DNA from 2 places in the Virgibacillus kekensis genome. Region 2 is predicted to be linked to the other one. Evidence: riboswitches for the same ligand, from Rfam matches in the RefSeq annotation. Region 2 holds a riboswitch; the other holds the start of a gene.
What was found. Region 2 has a riboswitch for cyclic di-GMP ahead of folE (GTP cyclohydrolase I FolE). Riboswitches for the same ligand answer to the same signal wherever they lie in the genome.
Positions count from the first base shown of each region.

Region 1: it holds a riboswitch for cyclic di-GMP, as region 2 does, so the genes downstream of both, ACFO3D_RS00490 (prepilin-type N-terminal cleavage/methylation domain-containing protein) here and folE (GTP cyclohydrolase I FolE) in region 2, are expected to answer to the same signal.

Region 1 is NZ_JBHSFU010000001.1:98,409-106,577, reverse strand. Features, by position in the region: gene ACFO3D_RS00525 (metal-dependent hydrolase) at 1-543, shown strand, start outside; gene ACFO3D_RS00520 (PilW family protein) at 580-1,359, opposite strand; gene ACFO3D_RS00515 (type II secretion system protein) at 1,422-1,838, shown strand; gene ACFO3D_RS00510 (hypothetical protein) at 1,831-2,268, shown strand; gene ACFO3D_RS00505 (GspE/PulE family protein) at 2,290-3,921, shown strand; gene ACFO3D_RS00500 (type IV pilus twitching motility protein PilT) at 3,934-4,974, shown strand; gene ACFO3D_RS00495 (type II secretion system F family protein) at 4,978-6,177, shown strand; cyclic di-GMP riboswitch class II at 6,221-6,304, shown strand; gene ACFO3D_RS00490 (prepilin-type N-terminal cleavage/methylation domain-containing protein) at 6,321-6,689, shown strand; gene ACFO3D_RS00485 (prepilin peptidase) at 6,766-7,518, shown strand; gene pilM (type IV pilus biogenesis protein PilM) at 7,531-8,169, shown strand, end outside.
Region 2 is NZ_JBHSFU010000004.1:371,385-379,553, forward strand. Features, by position in the region: gene ACFO3D_RS06115 (ATP-binding protein) at 1-49, opposite strand, end outside; gene ACFO3D_RS06120 (SDR family oxidoreductase) at 67-780, opposite strand; gene ACFO3D_RS06125 (6-carboxytetrahydropterin synthase) at 793-1,599, opposite strand; gene folE (GTP cyclohydrolase I FolE) at 1,617-2,192, opposite strand; cyclic di-GMP riboswitch class I at 2,375-2,458, opposite strand; gene ACFO3D_RS06135 (LutC/YkgG family protein) at 2,753-3,466, opposite strand; gene ACFO3D_RS06140 (LutB/LldF family L-lactate oxidation iron-sulfur protein) at 3,459-4,892, opposite strand; gene ACFO3D_RS06145 ((Fe-S)-binding protein) at 4,893-5,618, opposite strand; gene ACFO3D_RS06150 (hypothetical protein) at 5,747-6,175, opposite strand; gene ACFO3D_RS06155 (DUF3100 domain-containing protein) at 6,204-7,019, opposite strand; gene ACFO3D_RS06160 (M20 family metallopeptidase) at 7,060-8,169, opposite strand, start outside.

The DNA.
Region 1 (8,169 bases), on a different contig from region 2:
ACCCATGGTCACAACGACCACGTTGGGGACACTGAAGCAATTGCTAAACGTAATGATGCGCTGGTTGTGGCACCTAATGAGCTTGCAAACTATTTGGACGGTAAAGGCTTGAATACCCACCCGATGCATATTGGCGGCGCACGTGAATTCGATTTTGGAAAAGTGAAGTTCACACAGGCCTTCCACGGATCCTCATTCACAGAAGAGGATGGTACGATTATTTATACCGGGATGCCAGCGGGTATTCTGCTTACAATTAACGGAAAAACCATTTATCATGTTGGCGATACTGGGCTATTCAGTGACCTTAAATTGATTGGAGACATGAATGATATCGATATTGCATTTGTTCCAATTGGGGATAACTTTACAATGGGGCCAGATGATGCGCTGGTGGCAACTGACTGGATAAATGCCAAAATGGTAGTACCGGTTCATTATAATACATTCCCGGTCATCGAGCAGAATCCGGATGAGTTTGCTGCTAATGTGAAGACCGGTAAAGGTTTGGCGATGAAGATAGGTGAATCACTGGAAATGTAGGATAAAAAACGTGAGCGACGGTGCTCACGTTTTTTTCTATCGCGTTATATGATAAATCGAATAACCTTCAGGCTCAAAGCATGTAGAGGTTTCTTTTACCAACTCGGAAATTTCCTCTCCCCTTTCAAATTTGCCCTTAATGCACAATTCTCCTTTAGACCCTTTAAAGTTAATCACCCCTCTTAAATAAAAGTTTTTATGAGCCACAATTGTTACTTTGTTGTGTATGGTAATTCCATTCATAAAAGCAACATGTTCATTGAAGTTATATTTGTTTTTACAGACCTCGTTTTTTTTATTTTTTATTATGATTTCTTCGTTGAATTTAACATTCTCATCAAAGGTACAATCCTCAATATTCCCTTCCTTAAAATCGTCAGGGTTAGTTGCAGTTATATTTAAGGTATAGGATTCCTGGCGGGAAAAGGTAGTTTTAACAGGCAGGCTGACTCCTGATTGGGTTGTAGCGACGAGATCGATGAAAAGCGGCTTTTGATTGGAGACACCGTTGATACAGTTATCGGTTATATAAAGATTAGATTCTCCGTTTTTTATCGTGTAATCCTTAATGGTAAGATTACTGCTTTCGTTAAAACAGAGATCTGTCTCACCTTGATTATACTGATTCCGTAGCTCGCTGATCAATACGTTGGTATTCTGACTCAACGAGATTTGATTGGAAGTTGTTTCTTCACTGTCCAACGACTGAAAGAGAATAGACGACGCCAGTACGATTACGATACCAAATAGCGATATAGATGCAAGTAATTCTACTAACGTTAATCCTTTTTGGTTATAAAAATGTCGAATTGGCATATTATTCACATCCCGAATCGTGCTATAATAGGTAAAAAGTCATATCCAAGGGGTGAAAACGCTTGTTTACCAGATTTCGACAATTAAACAGTGACGGATTTACCCTTATAGAGATTATAGCATCTATTACGATACTTGGGATAGTTGTGATAGCTTTTTTGCCAATATTTCCGCAAATCAGCAGCTGGAATGGAAAAACGAGTGATAATTTAACAGCCAGTAACTTGTTAAGCGAGGTTGCCGAAGATGTAAAGGACATCACGGTAAGTGAACTGTTCCAAGGGGACATTTCTGACTGTCCGGAGTATCAGCCGGATGATGTATTCTTCAGCAATTATCTTGGTGAATATGAAGCCAGGATAAATGTATGTAATGAAAAAGAAGTTAATCTGTATCGGACGAAAATAAATATATATACGCCAGACGGCAGCCTTGTCAGTGAATCTTATACATATATTTCAGGTGATCGCGATGAGTAATTTAAAAAGTGAACGAGGCGCTGTGCTAGTAGTGACTTTAATGGTGATAACCCTCCTGATGCTGTTTATACTGGCACAGTTTTCACAGGTTTCTAATACAACGAAACAGGTGGCCACAATGGAAGAGAATATTGATGCCCAGTTGATTGCCGATATGGGTGTCGAGTATTACTACCAGCTTGTCATGAATTATCATGACAAGCAAAGACCAGTTAGTAGTTTAAAAGATTTCGTCGCTCACTTACCAGAAAACGTGCCTGAAGTGGCTATTGATAATAATCATTCTTTTAAAATAACGCAGCTGCAAACAGAACCGGAAGTAATTACAAATGAGACTGCCACCATCACAATTATATATACGAGTGAAGGCAAGGCATTTCGTGCAGTGGAAACAAAAGAGGGTCAGATTACGATTAATCTAGAACACTAAAAAGGGAATGAGGTGTCACAAATGATTGCAAGAAAACGTCTTGGTGATTTATTGGAAGATGCAGGTTTAGTTACAGCTGAACAGATCAGTGATGCTTTGGAAAACAAAAAAGATGAGCAAAAACTTGGTGACGCATTGCTTGAACGCGGGTATATCACGGAGCGACAGTTAATTGAGGCGTTGGAGTTTCAGCTGGGTATTCCGCATGTATCACTCTATCAGTACCCTATCGAAGAACAAGCACTAGGTTACATTCCCAAAGAACTCGCTCAGAAGAACTACATTATGCCGCTTCAGGTTCGGGATAATACATTGGTCGTGGCAATGAAAGACCCGATGGATTATTACATAATTGATGACCTGGAAATGGCTACCGGTTACAGTATTTCCCCTGCTATTGCAACGAAGGACGACATTCTTTATGCAATTAATAAGTTTTATTTTAAAAAAGAAACTGAAGTAAGAGTGGAATACAGCAATGGAACTGCAGATGACGAGGCACCGGTTATACGATTGCTGGATCAACTCCTGAATACAGGAGTGCAGCTGCGTGCCAGTGATATACATATCGATCCACAGGAATCCAATATAATCGTACGATACCGGATTGACGGCCGTCTGCAGACGGAAAACACTGTTACCAAGCATATGCAGAATTCTTTGGTTGCCCGAATAAAAATTCTCGCCGATATGAATATCACACAGACACGATTACCGCAGGATGGCCGGATTAAGACAGCTATAGCAGGAACCCCGGTGGACCTGAGGATTTCCTCACTTCCAACAATTCATGGTGAAAAAGTCGTCATTCGAATCCTTGACTTAAATAATGCATTGATGCAACTAAGCGAATTGAATTTTTCTCAGGAAAACCATAAGAAGTATCGGCAGCTGATCTCACAGCCGTCTGGGCTTGTCCTACTTACAGGGCCGACCGGTTCTGGGAAAACCTCCACACTTTATGCATCACTGAACTTTTTGAATAAGGAAGCAGACAATATTATTACGGTTGAAGACCCGGTTGAATTTCAGCTAGACGGTATCAACCAGGTACAGGTGAATAGCTCAGTTGGACTTACGTTTGCGAATGGTCTTCGATCGATTTTGCGACAGGACCCCAATATCATAATGGTTGGGGAAATCCGTGATCAGGAAACTGCTGAAATTGCTATTCGTGCATCACTTACCGGCCATCTTGTTTTCAGTACCCTGCATACCAACAGTGCAATTGATACAGTGCCACGTTTGTTTGATATGGGAATAGAGCCTTATCTGGCTGTCTCGGCATTGAACGGAATAGTGGCACAGCGGCTCGTCCGGAAAATCTGCATGGACTGTAGGGAGAAACGGGAACCAACTGAAATGGAGAAAGAAATTTTTGCGCGGAATGGCGTGGAGCCTGAATTTATATATTTTGGTGAAGGATGCAGCAGCTGCCATCAGCGTGGATACCGTAGCCGACTGGCAGTTCATGAAGTACTTGTGATTGATGAAACAATCCGAAGTATGTTGCTGAATAATAGGCCATTAAAAGAAATCAGGGATTATGCCGAAGAACAAGGTATGGCATTTCTTATGGAGGATGGGCTTGAGAAGGTGAGGGCAGGTCTGACAACTATAGAGGAGATCATGCAGGTCTCAATCAGTCTGTAAGGAGAGATTTCTATGAAAGAACAATTTGATAAATGGTTGAGGGAGGCATTTCACCAAAAAGCGTCGGATGTGCATTTAACAATCGGGAAAGCTCCCATCTTCAGGGTTAATGGTCAATTGATTGAACAGCCAGGCGAAAAGCTTGCACCTGACTTCACTAGACAAATTGTAAAGGAAATCATTCCTGAACAGCTTTGGAGTAAGCTTGAAAAAAATCGGGAGCTTGATTTCTCGTATGGGATTAGTGGGTTGTCCAGATTCAGGATAAACACATTTTATCAGCGCGGAGAATTATCGCTCGCAATCCGGATTGTTCCTACCACAATTCCTTCAATGGAGGATTTAGACTTACCTGCCATTACGAGGCAGATTGTTAATTATCAACAGGGACTCGTTTTGGTTACGGGACCGACCGGGAGCGGCAAGAGCACAACGCTTGCCTCGATGATTGACTATATGAATAAGACAATGCGCCGGCATATTATTACACTTGAAGATCCCATTGAATATATCCATAGTCATCAGCACTCTATCATCGACCAGCGGGAGGTTGGATTTGATACAACCAGTTTTGCCGATGGCTTACGGGGGAGTTTGCGTCAGGACCCTGATGTTATTTTGTTGGGAGAAATGCGGGATCTAGAAACGATAGCAACTGCCATTACCGCTGCTGAAACTGGACACCTTGTGCTTGGTACGTTACATACTTCGGATGCAGTCTCGACGATTGAACGCATAATTGATGTGTTTCCACCGGCGCAGCAAACTCAAATTCGTATCCAGTTGGCGACAATACTGAAAGCCGTAGTTTCCCAGCGATTACTGATTACTAAACATAATAAAGGCCGCAATATAGCAACTGAGATTTTAATGAACACGAATGCGGTTAAAAATCTGATTCGCAATGACAAGCTTTATCAAATCCAGAATGTGCTGCAAACATCTAAAGAACAAGGAATGCACACGTTGGAAATGGATTTGAAACGTCTCTTACAACAGGATATAATCACGTATGAAACAGCGTCACCTTTCATGCAGGAAAGAGGCATGTAGGACATGAATTACCAATACAGTGGAAGAAATAATGCTGGACAAAAAATCAGAGGGAAAATTGATGCAGATACCCGGCAGATAGCTCTAAATGAGCTGGAGCAAAAAGGTTTGATTATTGTAGAGCTGACAGAAACGAAACCATGGAACAAAGACATTAATTTATCCCAAAAAGTAAAGGTGAAAGACTTTGTTATTTTCCTTAGGCAGTATGCTACATTAATCCATGCCGGTATCTCAATTTCTGATTCCACTAAAACAATGATCAAGCAAACAGAGAATAAAGTGCTTAAAAAGGCTTTGGTTGATATTGATAAACAGCTCGACCAAGGACAGGCTTTGTCAACTGCAGCAAAGCGGCACCCCAAAGTGTTTCCTGAGCTCCTTGTCAATATGATACGCGCAGGGGAGGCAAGCGGTAAGCTGGATGAAATTCTAAGCGAGATGGCGGACTACTACGAACGAGAGTACCGGAATAAGCAACGAATCGTTTCGGCTTTGATGTATCCGTCAGTGGTAGGCATTGTAACAATGTTACTGAGTATTTTTCTGTTGGTATATATTGTGCCAAGATTTGTTGGTATGTTTAATTCTTTTGGGGAAGAAATACCGCCGTACACAAAATTTGTGCTTAATCTAAGTGAATGGGTCGGTTCGTTCTGGTGGGTGTTGGTTATCGTTGGAATCCTTTGTGTAGCTATCTATAGGTATCTTATCCAAAAAGAGGCTTTCGCTTTTCGGATAGACAGAATTCGAATGAAGTTTCCGTTCCTCGGTATTCTTGTCCATAAGGGTGCACTTGTCCGAATGACACAGACGCTAAGCACGCTTGCCAACAGTTCCGTGCCAATTTTGCAATCAGTAGAAATTACTGAAAAAGTTGTGGGAAACCGTGTTATCCGGGAAGTTTTGATTAAGTCCAGACGTTCTCTGGAGCAGGGCGAATCTCTGACAACGCCAATGATGGGTCACTGGGCTTTTCCAGCACTGGTTGTCCAGATGATACAAATTGGAGAAAAGACAGGAACGCTAGATCAGATGTTAAAGAAAGCTGCTGATTTTTATGAAGAAGAAGTTGAGCAGTTGTCAGCACGGATTAAGACATTGATTGAACCGCTTATGATAATCATCCTGACTGTTCTAGTAGGTGGGATAATAACCGCGGTGGTCATACCGATGTTTTCATTATTTGAAAATATTCAATAATCTTGTAGATATCTATCTATGAATATATTATAATGAAAGTAGGAAAAAAGTAGGATACGGTGAACGTCTGCCTCTATTTGGGCACTTTGGCAGACGGGAGTGAGTAGTGCAACCGGCCGAATACATATAAGGGAGCGGTATTTATGTTAAGAAGTATAAAGAAGCTGGTGAAAAAAGAAAAAGGTTTTACCCTGGTGGAACTACTTGCTGTGATTGCTATTCTTGCTATTATTTTGGCGATTGCGGTACCGGCGGTAGGGAATGTAATCAGTGATTCAGAGACAAAAGCAGAACAGGCGAATGCTGAGTTGTTTGAGAATGCTGCTAGGTTGGCTCATGTTAGTGGCGTAGAATCTGCTAGCGATGAGTATTCTTTAAAAACACTACACGACGAAGGATATTTAGAAGAAATACCAGACGTTCCAGGTACAGATAAACCTTATGATGAATCAAAAAAAGTAAAAGTAACTATTCTGGATAATGGTAGTGCGGAATTTGAATTCATTCAATAATGATAACAACGCCTTGCTTCAATGCTGCAGGGCGTTTTCTTAAAATTTACTATATTTTTATCAAGGAGCAACAACCATGGAAACCCTTCTAACATTCTTTTTCTTCCTCATGGGCCTGATTTTCGGCTCATTCTTCAACGTAGTAGGATTACGCCTTCCAAAAAATATTCCATTTGCAAACGATAGATCAATTTGTCTGAACTGCAAACATCAGCTTACATGGTATGAAAATATCCCGCTTCTCTCCTATGCAATCCAGGGGGCTAAATGCCGACACTGTAAAGCGAGCATCTCATACATATACCCAGCAATCGAACTATTAACCGGCGTTTTATTTGCAATAAGTTATGTTAAAATCGGATTCAATCCTGAGCTGGTTACCGCAATTCTCCTGATGTCCATGCTAATAATTATTTTGGTTACAGATATAAAGTATATGCTTATCCCTAATAAGGTTTTGCTGTTCTTCTTTCCGTTACTCCTCATTATGCGAGTGATCGTTCCCTTTGATCCATGGTGGTCAGCGGCAGCAGGATGTTTAACCGGTGCTCTTGTTATTGCAGTTATTATTCTTATAAGCCGAGGCGGGATGGGCGGCGGAGATATGAAACTATTTGGAGTTATAGGTCTGGTTCTCGGAGTAAAAGAAGTTCTGTTGGCCTTCTTTCTCTCTTGTATGATTGGAGCCATTATTGGAATAGCATTGCTTTCATTAAAAATAATTAGCCGAAAACAGCCGGTCCCCTTTGGTCCCTACATAGTTGTTGGTACGATCATTACATATTTTTACGGTGATTTTTTGATAGATTGGTATTTTAATTTCAGTTAGGCAGGTGACACAATGAACTTTTTAAATCAGGGCAGAGTTAATATCGTGATAACAAACAAGGTCTTAAGATACGCGTATAGTAAGAACCCTTCAACCGAGGGGATTACATCGCATGGGGAGATTACACTACCTGCTGGTACTATTAAGGACGGTACAATTGTGGACAAATCTGCTTTCTATAAAATAATTGAGGATCTTGTCCAAACCCACAAATGGAAACGGAAAAAGCTCCACTTTGCCATTCCGGATGATACCGTCGTAATAAGAAAGGTCCAAATCCCTTCTGCGCTGACCCAGGAGGAGTCTTCGGGGTATATTAGAACACAGCTTGGCAACAGTTTTTATCTGCCATTTGCTAATCCAGCGATCGCTACCGAGTTTCTGGAGGCAAACGGGGAAAGTCGGGATGCATTGCTGTTTGCTTACCCAAAGGATAAACTGCATGCCTTTGAAGTGTCTTTTGAGGATGCGGGATTGAAACCAACAGGCGCCGATCTTACGTCATTATCTGTTTACCGGTATTATTTTAAAAATGCAGTTCAGCCGGGGGAAAATCATGTATTGCTAATTCACTGGAATGAGGATTCCCTTGTGCTAACTGCCTTTCAGCAGCATAAAGCTATTTTTACCCGATATATGAAGGTAGAAACT
Region 2 (8,169 bases):
CAACCTTCTCAGACGAACCGGGGAGAATTTTTGAAAGAAAAGTCTTCATCCGTTCACCCTCCCCTCTTACAAAATACCACCAGGAGGCATGATGGTTATTTCATCCACCACCGAGTTCTCCGGTTGACTCATTAGAAATGCTAAATGTTCTGTGATGGACTGCAATGGAATCATTTGCGAAACAGGCGGCTTCGAATCAATTCCATCCCAAAACGAGCTGGCTATAGCTCCGGGGATAACCGAAGTTACTCTGATTCCTTCCCTGCGGAGCTCTGCCTGCAGTACTTTGGTAAAACCATAAACACCAAATTTCGAGGAGGAATATCCGGCATTACCAGGCAAAGCAGTGGTCCCTGCGATTGAAACCAGATTCAGGATTTGACCGCCCCTGTGTTCCTTCATGACTCTTCCAAAGTACTTGCACGTTAAATAGGTGCCCCGAAGATTAACTGCCACCATATCGTCGAAGTCTTCGGTAGCCGAATCGAGAATACTGGAAAACTTCCCGACTCCTGCTGCATTGATCAATACGTCGACACTGCCAAATTGCGTAATCGCCCCGGTAACAAACTGTTTTACGGAGGTTTCGTCTCGAACATCCAACTGGATGGATAGAACATTATCCTGCCCGCTAAAATCTTTTGCCAATTGCTCGGTATCTCTTGCCCCAAGTACAAGCTTTACTTCCCAGTTTGCAAGAAGTTCTGCCATTGCTCTTCCGATCCCACGGCTTGCTCCGGTAATGACAATAACCTTATTTTTCAAATGTGATAAATCCATAAAATCGACCCCTTAACCTGCGTACTCGAAGTAATTTTTCTCAGTCTCCCATAAACCGATTTTGTGAAGATTCGGCAACAGCGGTTTCAACATGTTATAGATCACTTTTGCCACCACTTCAGACGTTGGGTTTAGACCAGCGAACCACTTGGTGTCCAGATTCAAGTGCTTGTGGTCGAATTCACTTAGAACAACCGACTCCACCGTGTTATCCAGGTCATCCAGATCGGTGATCATTCCAGTAACCGGATCGGGCTCCCCCTGTACGGACACTTCCAGATAATAGTTGTGACCATGGCCAAACGGATTATTGCACTTACCGAACAACCTTGTGTTCTCTTCCTCTGTCAATTGTTCACTGTGAAGTCTGTGCGCCGCGCTGAAGTGATACTTTCTCGTTAACGTAACCAAGTCTTCTTCCCCTTTCTCTGCATACAAGTGAGAATTCTCATGTAATTTCAATCGATGTAACGTACAATTTTCCAGTTTAGGTCCCAGCATATCCCATAAGTACGTAACTATGTTTTCTGTTGTCGGAATGTTCTTTTTGAAATAATCATGTTCCATATTTAAGTACTTACCATCAAGCTCCTCTTCAACGAAGCCGCCTACAATCCGTTTGATGTCTACCGTGTTTACAACTATTCCTGCCTTTTCCACAAGATCTCCCTTAACCATCACTTCCAGCTGATAATCATGACCGTGTCCATGCTGGTTGCTGAATGGACCGAAAACTTTAAAGTTCTGGTCCTCACTCCAATCATCAATACGGTAACTATGCATAGCAGAGAAATCGACTCTGCGCGATAAATAAAGCATTCCTGTTTCCTCCCTTATCAGCTGTTAGCTATATTACTTTCGAATTCACGCACCAAAGACTCGCTTTCCAAAAAAGCTCCCTTTTTAACGGAAGTCACCGTTGATGAACCAGGCTTTTTCACACCCCGCGCACACATGCATAAGTGCTGACCCGCAAGTTTCACCATGACTCCTTTAGGCTGAAGGACATTTGAAATTGCTTTTGCAATCTGATCAGTCATACGTTCCTGCACCTGTGGTCGTTGTGCGGTCAATTCAACAAGTCTGGCAAATTTACTAAGTCCTACGATTTGTTTATCCGGAATGTATCCGATATGGACTTTGCCAAAGAACGGAATTAAGTGATGTTCACAGAAAGTGTAATAATCGATATCCTTCACCACGATCATCCCTTCATAACCCTCCGCGTCAAAAGTTGTTGTCAATGCTGTTTCAGGAGCAACCCCTATCCCGGCAAATACTTCCCTGTACATTTTGGCAACACGCTTAGGTGTCTCAAGCAATCCCTCTCGACACGGGTCTTCTCCTATGACTTCCAGTATCCCGCGAACATACTCCTCTAAAATTCCCTTTTCCAGCGTCTTTCCAACCATTTTCTCATCCTCCAAAATTCTTTAGGCTATTAGAAAAACTCGACATTAGGTTCGTCGAATTTTTCTAATAGTATCTTCCACAAACGTATCTATTCTGATAGTAAAAAAAGCCCACCAAAGAATGGTGGGCTTAAATCGGCAGAATATTTTCTGTTCTGCATTTTTAAGTTGTTACCAACCTTTTCGGAAACCCGGCTGTCATAGTCATAGACCTTAGACCCGTGGCTTTGCGTCCTCATTTTTCAATGAGTTTGCTATTATCGTAGGTTATAATACCTAGTAGTTTTAACGTTTTACCTTTTCTATGTAAATTAATAGATAAATATAACTATTACCTGATTAAAAAAACACTATAGTAAGTAGCACACACACTGTTGTAAACCCTTGTCATAATGCTCACACTTATAAAAACTGAAATAAATCCAGGAAAAAATTAACCTTTCCTTATTTATCGACAAAATTCACCATAATTCAATACCAAACCAAATATTTTTTATAAAAAGGGACAACGGGGACAGGCACCGTGTCCCACTTGGTGCCTGTCCCCGCTGTCCCGCTCTTTACTGGTCATCGACGACTATATATGTGGTTTTTATCGGACCGTGCACGCCGACCACCAGATTCATCTCGATGTCGGCACTGTTGCTGGGTCCGCTGATGAAATTAATACACGTTGGAACTCCTTCTCCCGCTTCAACTCGCTGATGGATTCGCCTAGTGGCTTGTGTAAGCCTTGGCACAATGGTGCTTTTTGGGATAACCGCAATGTAAGTTGACGGAAGCAGACTTACCGAACGTCCCTTTCCTTCATCACTGAATAAAATTACTGTTCCTGACTCAGCTAGTGTAATATCGCTGAAAGTTATTCCAACATCAGCTCTTTCCGCAAGACGGATACTCGCTTCCGGCCTCGTAGAATCCCATTGTTCAATTGCAATCCCATCCCACGATGTAAATTCCTCTGTCAGCTGATATTCATCGAAACGGGTATCCATGCTAGTCACGACAGTTTTCCCGCCATACGCCTCCACTACTTTAGCCAATACGCTTCCAAGCTCTGCCTGAGTGGTCCGGTATAAGTCAGTGTGTATGGATTTACACTGTTTTTCAAGGACATCCACCAACTCATCTACTGTATGATCCGATAGAACTTTCCATTGCATCTGGTTATTCCAATCTGGGCGAACCACCTCATTTGTCCTTCGTGCTCGGCCCAGGTTTGAAGCTATATTATCCAAAAACGTTTCCCTGTTCACGATCTCTCCTTTAGGCATGATTGCTCCCACCTTTTTCTCGTTTCTTGAACCAATCCCTGAATCGTTCATTGGCAGGGGCAGGAAAATCGCGAATTTCCGTCCACGCCTTTAACGGTCCAGGCCCATTCGTAACTTTTCCATTTCTGACAAAAGGGGTTGCCAAAAGTGGTGCCATTTTCGTTGCAATCCGGAATAACCCGGCTGAACTGGTTATTTTTTCAAACGCCTGCATTGCAAGCCGTTCTGCCAATTCGCCCTTCTTTTTCTCTTCCACAATTTTTTGCCGGTGGGTAATCAGCTGTTCATGTAATGGAATTTTGACCGGGCAGACTTCCGTGCATGCTCCGCAGAGTGATGAAGCATAGGGCAGTTCCTTGTAATCATCATAGCCTCCCAGCAGTGGAGTCAATACAGCTCCAATTGGGCCGGGGTAAATTGATCCGTACGCATGCCCGCCAATATGCCGGTATACAGGACATACATTTATGCAGGCCGCACAGCGAATACAGTGAAGTGCTTCCTGAAATTCTGTTCCCAAAATTTTCGACCTGCCATTATCAACAATCACCAGGTGGAATTCGTCCGGTCCATCTGCCTCCCCTGGAGCACGCGGGCCGGTCAATCCGGTCACATAGGTTGAAAGCTTTTGTCCAACAGCCGCTCTTGTGAGAAGACTAACCAGGACGTCAAGCTCTTCCCAGGTGGGAACAATCCGCTCCATGCCCATCACAGTAATTTGAGTTTTGGGTAATGTGGTTACCATCCTGGCGTTCCCTTCATTGGTAACAAGCGCAAACGACCCTGACTCTGCGACAGCAAAGTTACATCCCGTGATTCCAACATCGGCAGAAAGGAATTCCTTTCGGAGCTGTTCCCTCGCAAATAGAGTAAGTTCTTCCGGTTTCTCGGTTCTCGCGTAGCCCAGTTTCTCTTGAAAAACATCGCGTATCTGTTCCTTGTTTTTGTGGAGAGCCGGCGCCACTATGTGGGATGGCGGGTCATGGTCATCAATCTGTAAAATATACTCGCCAAGGTCAGTTTCCACCACCTCACAGCCGTTCTCCTCCAGAATGTCGTTTAAGGCAATTTCCTCGGTCACCATTGATTTGGACTTTGCTACTTTCTTGGCATCCTTTTTCGCAATTACCTGACTCACATAACAATTCGCATCTTCAGCTGTTTCGGCAAAATAAACATGACCACCTAGCTCGGCTACTTTTTCACTGAGCTGTTCAAGATAATAATCAAGGTTTTCAATGGTATGCTGACGGATTTCCTGGCCCAGGTTTCGCCATTCTTCCCAATCTCCCAGTTCCTCAGCTGCACGCTCCTTGTTCTGCTGAAGCCGCCCCTGGGCCGACCGGACCGCGCCCCGCATAAAGCCGTCTTCAAGACCTTTGCTGACCCTATTAGAAAATTCCTTCTCGCCAACATGCATCGGCATTTAATCATCACCTCTGCTATTCAGTATTTCGGCGATATGCATCACCTTTATAGGCTTATCTTTTCGGCTTAACCGGCCACCGATCTGCATCAGGCAACCAGCATCCGCCCCGATCAGGACTTCTGCTTCAGTTTCATTGACATGTTCTATTTTTTCATCGACCATCTGCTCGGATATTGCAGGCATTTTAACTGAAAATGTCCCGCCAAATCCGCAGCAATCCTGCCGGTTGGGCAAATCTATCAATTCCAACCCTTGAACATTTTTTAATAGTTTAAACGGCGCATCTTTCACCCCGAGCAAACGTGTCATATGGCAGGATGTATGGTATGTAGCTTTTCCGTTATATTTCGACCCGGTATCCTCGATTTCAAGGACTTCGGTTAAAAATTGAGTCAGCTCGTAGGCTTTTTCAGCCAGACTCTTTGCCTTCTCTCTCCACTCCGGTTCATCCTTAAACAACGATTCATATTCATGAAGCATATAGACACACGAACCGGATGGGCTCACCACATAATCCGAATCCGCAAAAGTCCGGATCATATTCTTGGCTGCATCCTTAGTGTTTTTCTGATAACCACTGTTATAGGCAGGCTGTCCGCAGCATGTCTGAGTTTCCGGAAAGTCCACCTCACACCCGAACCGCTCAAGTAGTCCCACCGTGGCTTTCCCAGCATTCACATAAAACAAATCCCCAAGACACGTAATAAATAAAGATACTCTCAAATATAGATCCCTCCTTTGGGACAGGGGGACAGGCACGCCGTCCCGCAAAGCGGGACGCGGTGCCCGTCCCCTTGTCCCTAGTAAACGCGGAAAGTGGACAGTCGTCAGGACCTGTCCACCTTTATTTTTTATATAATTCCCTGTATGCGTAACACGATTTCTGCCACAATGGCTGAGCCCATGTACGTCCCAATCATTACACACATTCCGATTACGATAGTTTTCCAGCCAAGTTTGGCAAAATCTGCCCATGAGCGTCCAATCGATATACCCGCATACGCCAGGATTGGGGTGGCGATCGCCAGCAAATTAACCTCAGATGTCCAGGCGACTATCTGCTCGGACCCGGGTACTCCCGGGATGGTCAGTACAAACGCAAGGATACCAATATAGGCAATGCTGGGGATTTTCTGATAGTTTACCAGTTTATGAATAATTAACCCGACCAGGCTGATCAGGGAAAGAACAATAATTCCTGGTAGTGCAGCAAGCGGCATTACCTCATAACCAATCCAGTTTCCGATAAGTACAATAAATCCAATAATAATAAATAGCATTACCCATTCCTGTACATTTTTCAACGCCTTACACCACCTTTGAATTTTTATTCAGTTTACGGTCTCTTCTTCCGGTAAAAATCTTATAGAGTTTCTCCGTCAGCGGCAATCCAATGAAGATACTGGCGTATAGACCTGTAACCGAAGTAAGGAGATTACTTGCCCCTGAAAATGCGGTGATCGTATCAGACATATCCGGGAATGCAGCAACAAGTGGTCCAAGTGAAGCAGCTGCCATACTACCACTGCCAATTCCAGTTGCCATGGCAAAAGAATATGGGTGGAGCGGTGTAACGGTTGCAAGTAACCCTGATGCTAGTCCCATAAAAATGGAGCCAAATACAGTTCCGAAAATATAAATCGCCATAACACCGCGGCCCTCTGGTGACGATAGACCATACTTGTCGGTGATTAGCGCCAGGTTTGGCTCTCTTCCTACTGAGTGAGTCATCCCGATGCTTTCACGTTTTAGTCCTAATAAAATAGCAAGCGGCAATGCCAGAAAGATGGTCCCCAAGTTTCCCAATTCCTGTAGAATAAGCGCTGGACCTGCTTCAATCAGTTGCGGCAAGGCAGGACCAGCCTGTACCCCAAATTTGGCAATCAGAATGGATACCGATATAAATACCAGCGGCTCGGCATTAATTGACTGCTTTTCTTTTACCAATGGTGTAAAAAATAGACCAATCCCAATTACCACCGCGTACAGCATCGGCAGTAAAAGAATCACCCCTGCGCCTACCGGGATCTCGTGGATACCAATAAATTCTGTCAGTATCACAATTGCAAAAACCAGAACGTGTAAGCGCCAGTCTTTCCACATGTTAATTGTCTGTTCAGTCATTTTTTCTGCCCCCTTTTTATAGTGAAAATATGGATACTCTTTATCTAACCTCGTTCAATGAATGTTTGGCATGTTCTTTCATATATTCCAGCGCAGATTTACCAAGGACCTTGGCGGCAATCAGCAACGCCTCCTCATCAATATCAAATTTCGGATGGTGATGCGGATATGCTTTATCCCAGTCCGGACTCTTTGCCCCCGTAAAGAAAAACGTTCCTTTTACATGCTGGAGGTAGTACGCATAGTCCTCCCCGCCCATTATTGGCGGTGTTTCATCCACGCTAGCCACACCTGGCACTTCCGTGGCAACTTTTGCGACAAATTCTGTTTCTTCTTTGTGATTTATCAGGGTTGGATAACCTCGAGTGTACGTATATTCATAGCTTGCTCCTGATACCTCGCATGTCCCATTCACCACATTTTCAATTTCCTGCTCGATGAAACTACGCGTTTCTTCTTTAAATGTGCGTACGGTTCCAGTCAGTTCAGCTGTATCGGCAATCACATTGTACGGTCCCTCAGCCACAAAGTTACAAACCGAAACAACTGCGGAATCGAGCGGATCGACTCTTCGGCTGACGATCTGCTGCAGGTTATTGATCAGCTGCCCGCCAATTACGATACTATCCTTGGTGTCATGCGGCATCGCCCCATGTCCTCCTTGCCCCTGAATCTTAATATCAAATCGGTCGGGAGCAGCCTGAAGGGCACCAGTACGATAACCGATTTCTCCGAGTGGCATCTGAGCCTGCAAATGCGTACCGAATATGGCATCAACACCATCCAGACAGCCGTCCTCAATCATCGAAACCGCGCCACCCGGTGGCAGCTCCTCAGCATGCTGGTGAAGAAAAACAATCGTTCCTTCAATCTCAGACTTCAAGGAGTTTAGTACCTTTGCAAGGCCAAGTAATGTTGCTGTATGTCCATCATGACCACATGCATGCATTACCCCGTCATTAACGGATTTGAAAGGAACATCTGTCTGCTCCTGAATCGGGAGTGCGTCGAAATCCGCCCGTAATGCAATCGTTGGACCAGGCTTATCACCCTTCAGGTAAGCAAGCACACCATTTCCGCCTACATTGGTACGCACTTTATGACCAAGCTTCATATGAAAGTCTGCGATGTACGCTGCAGTTTCTTTTTC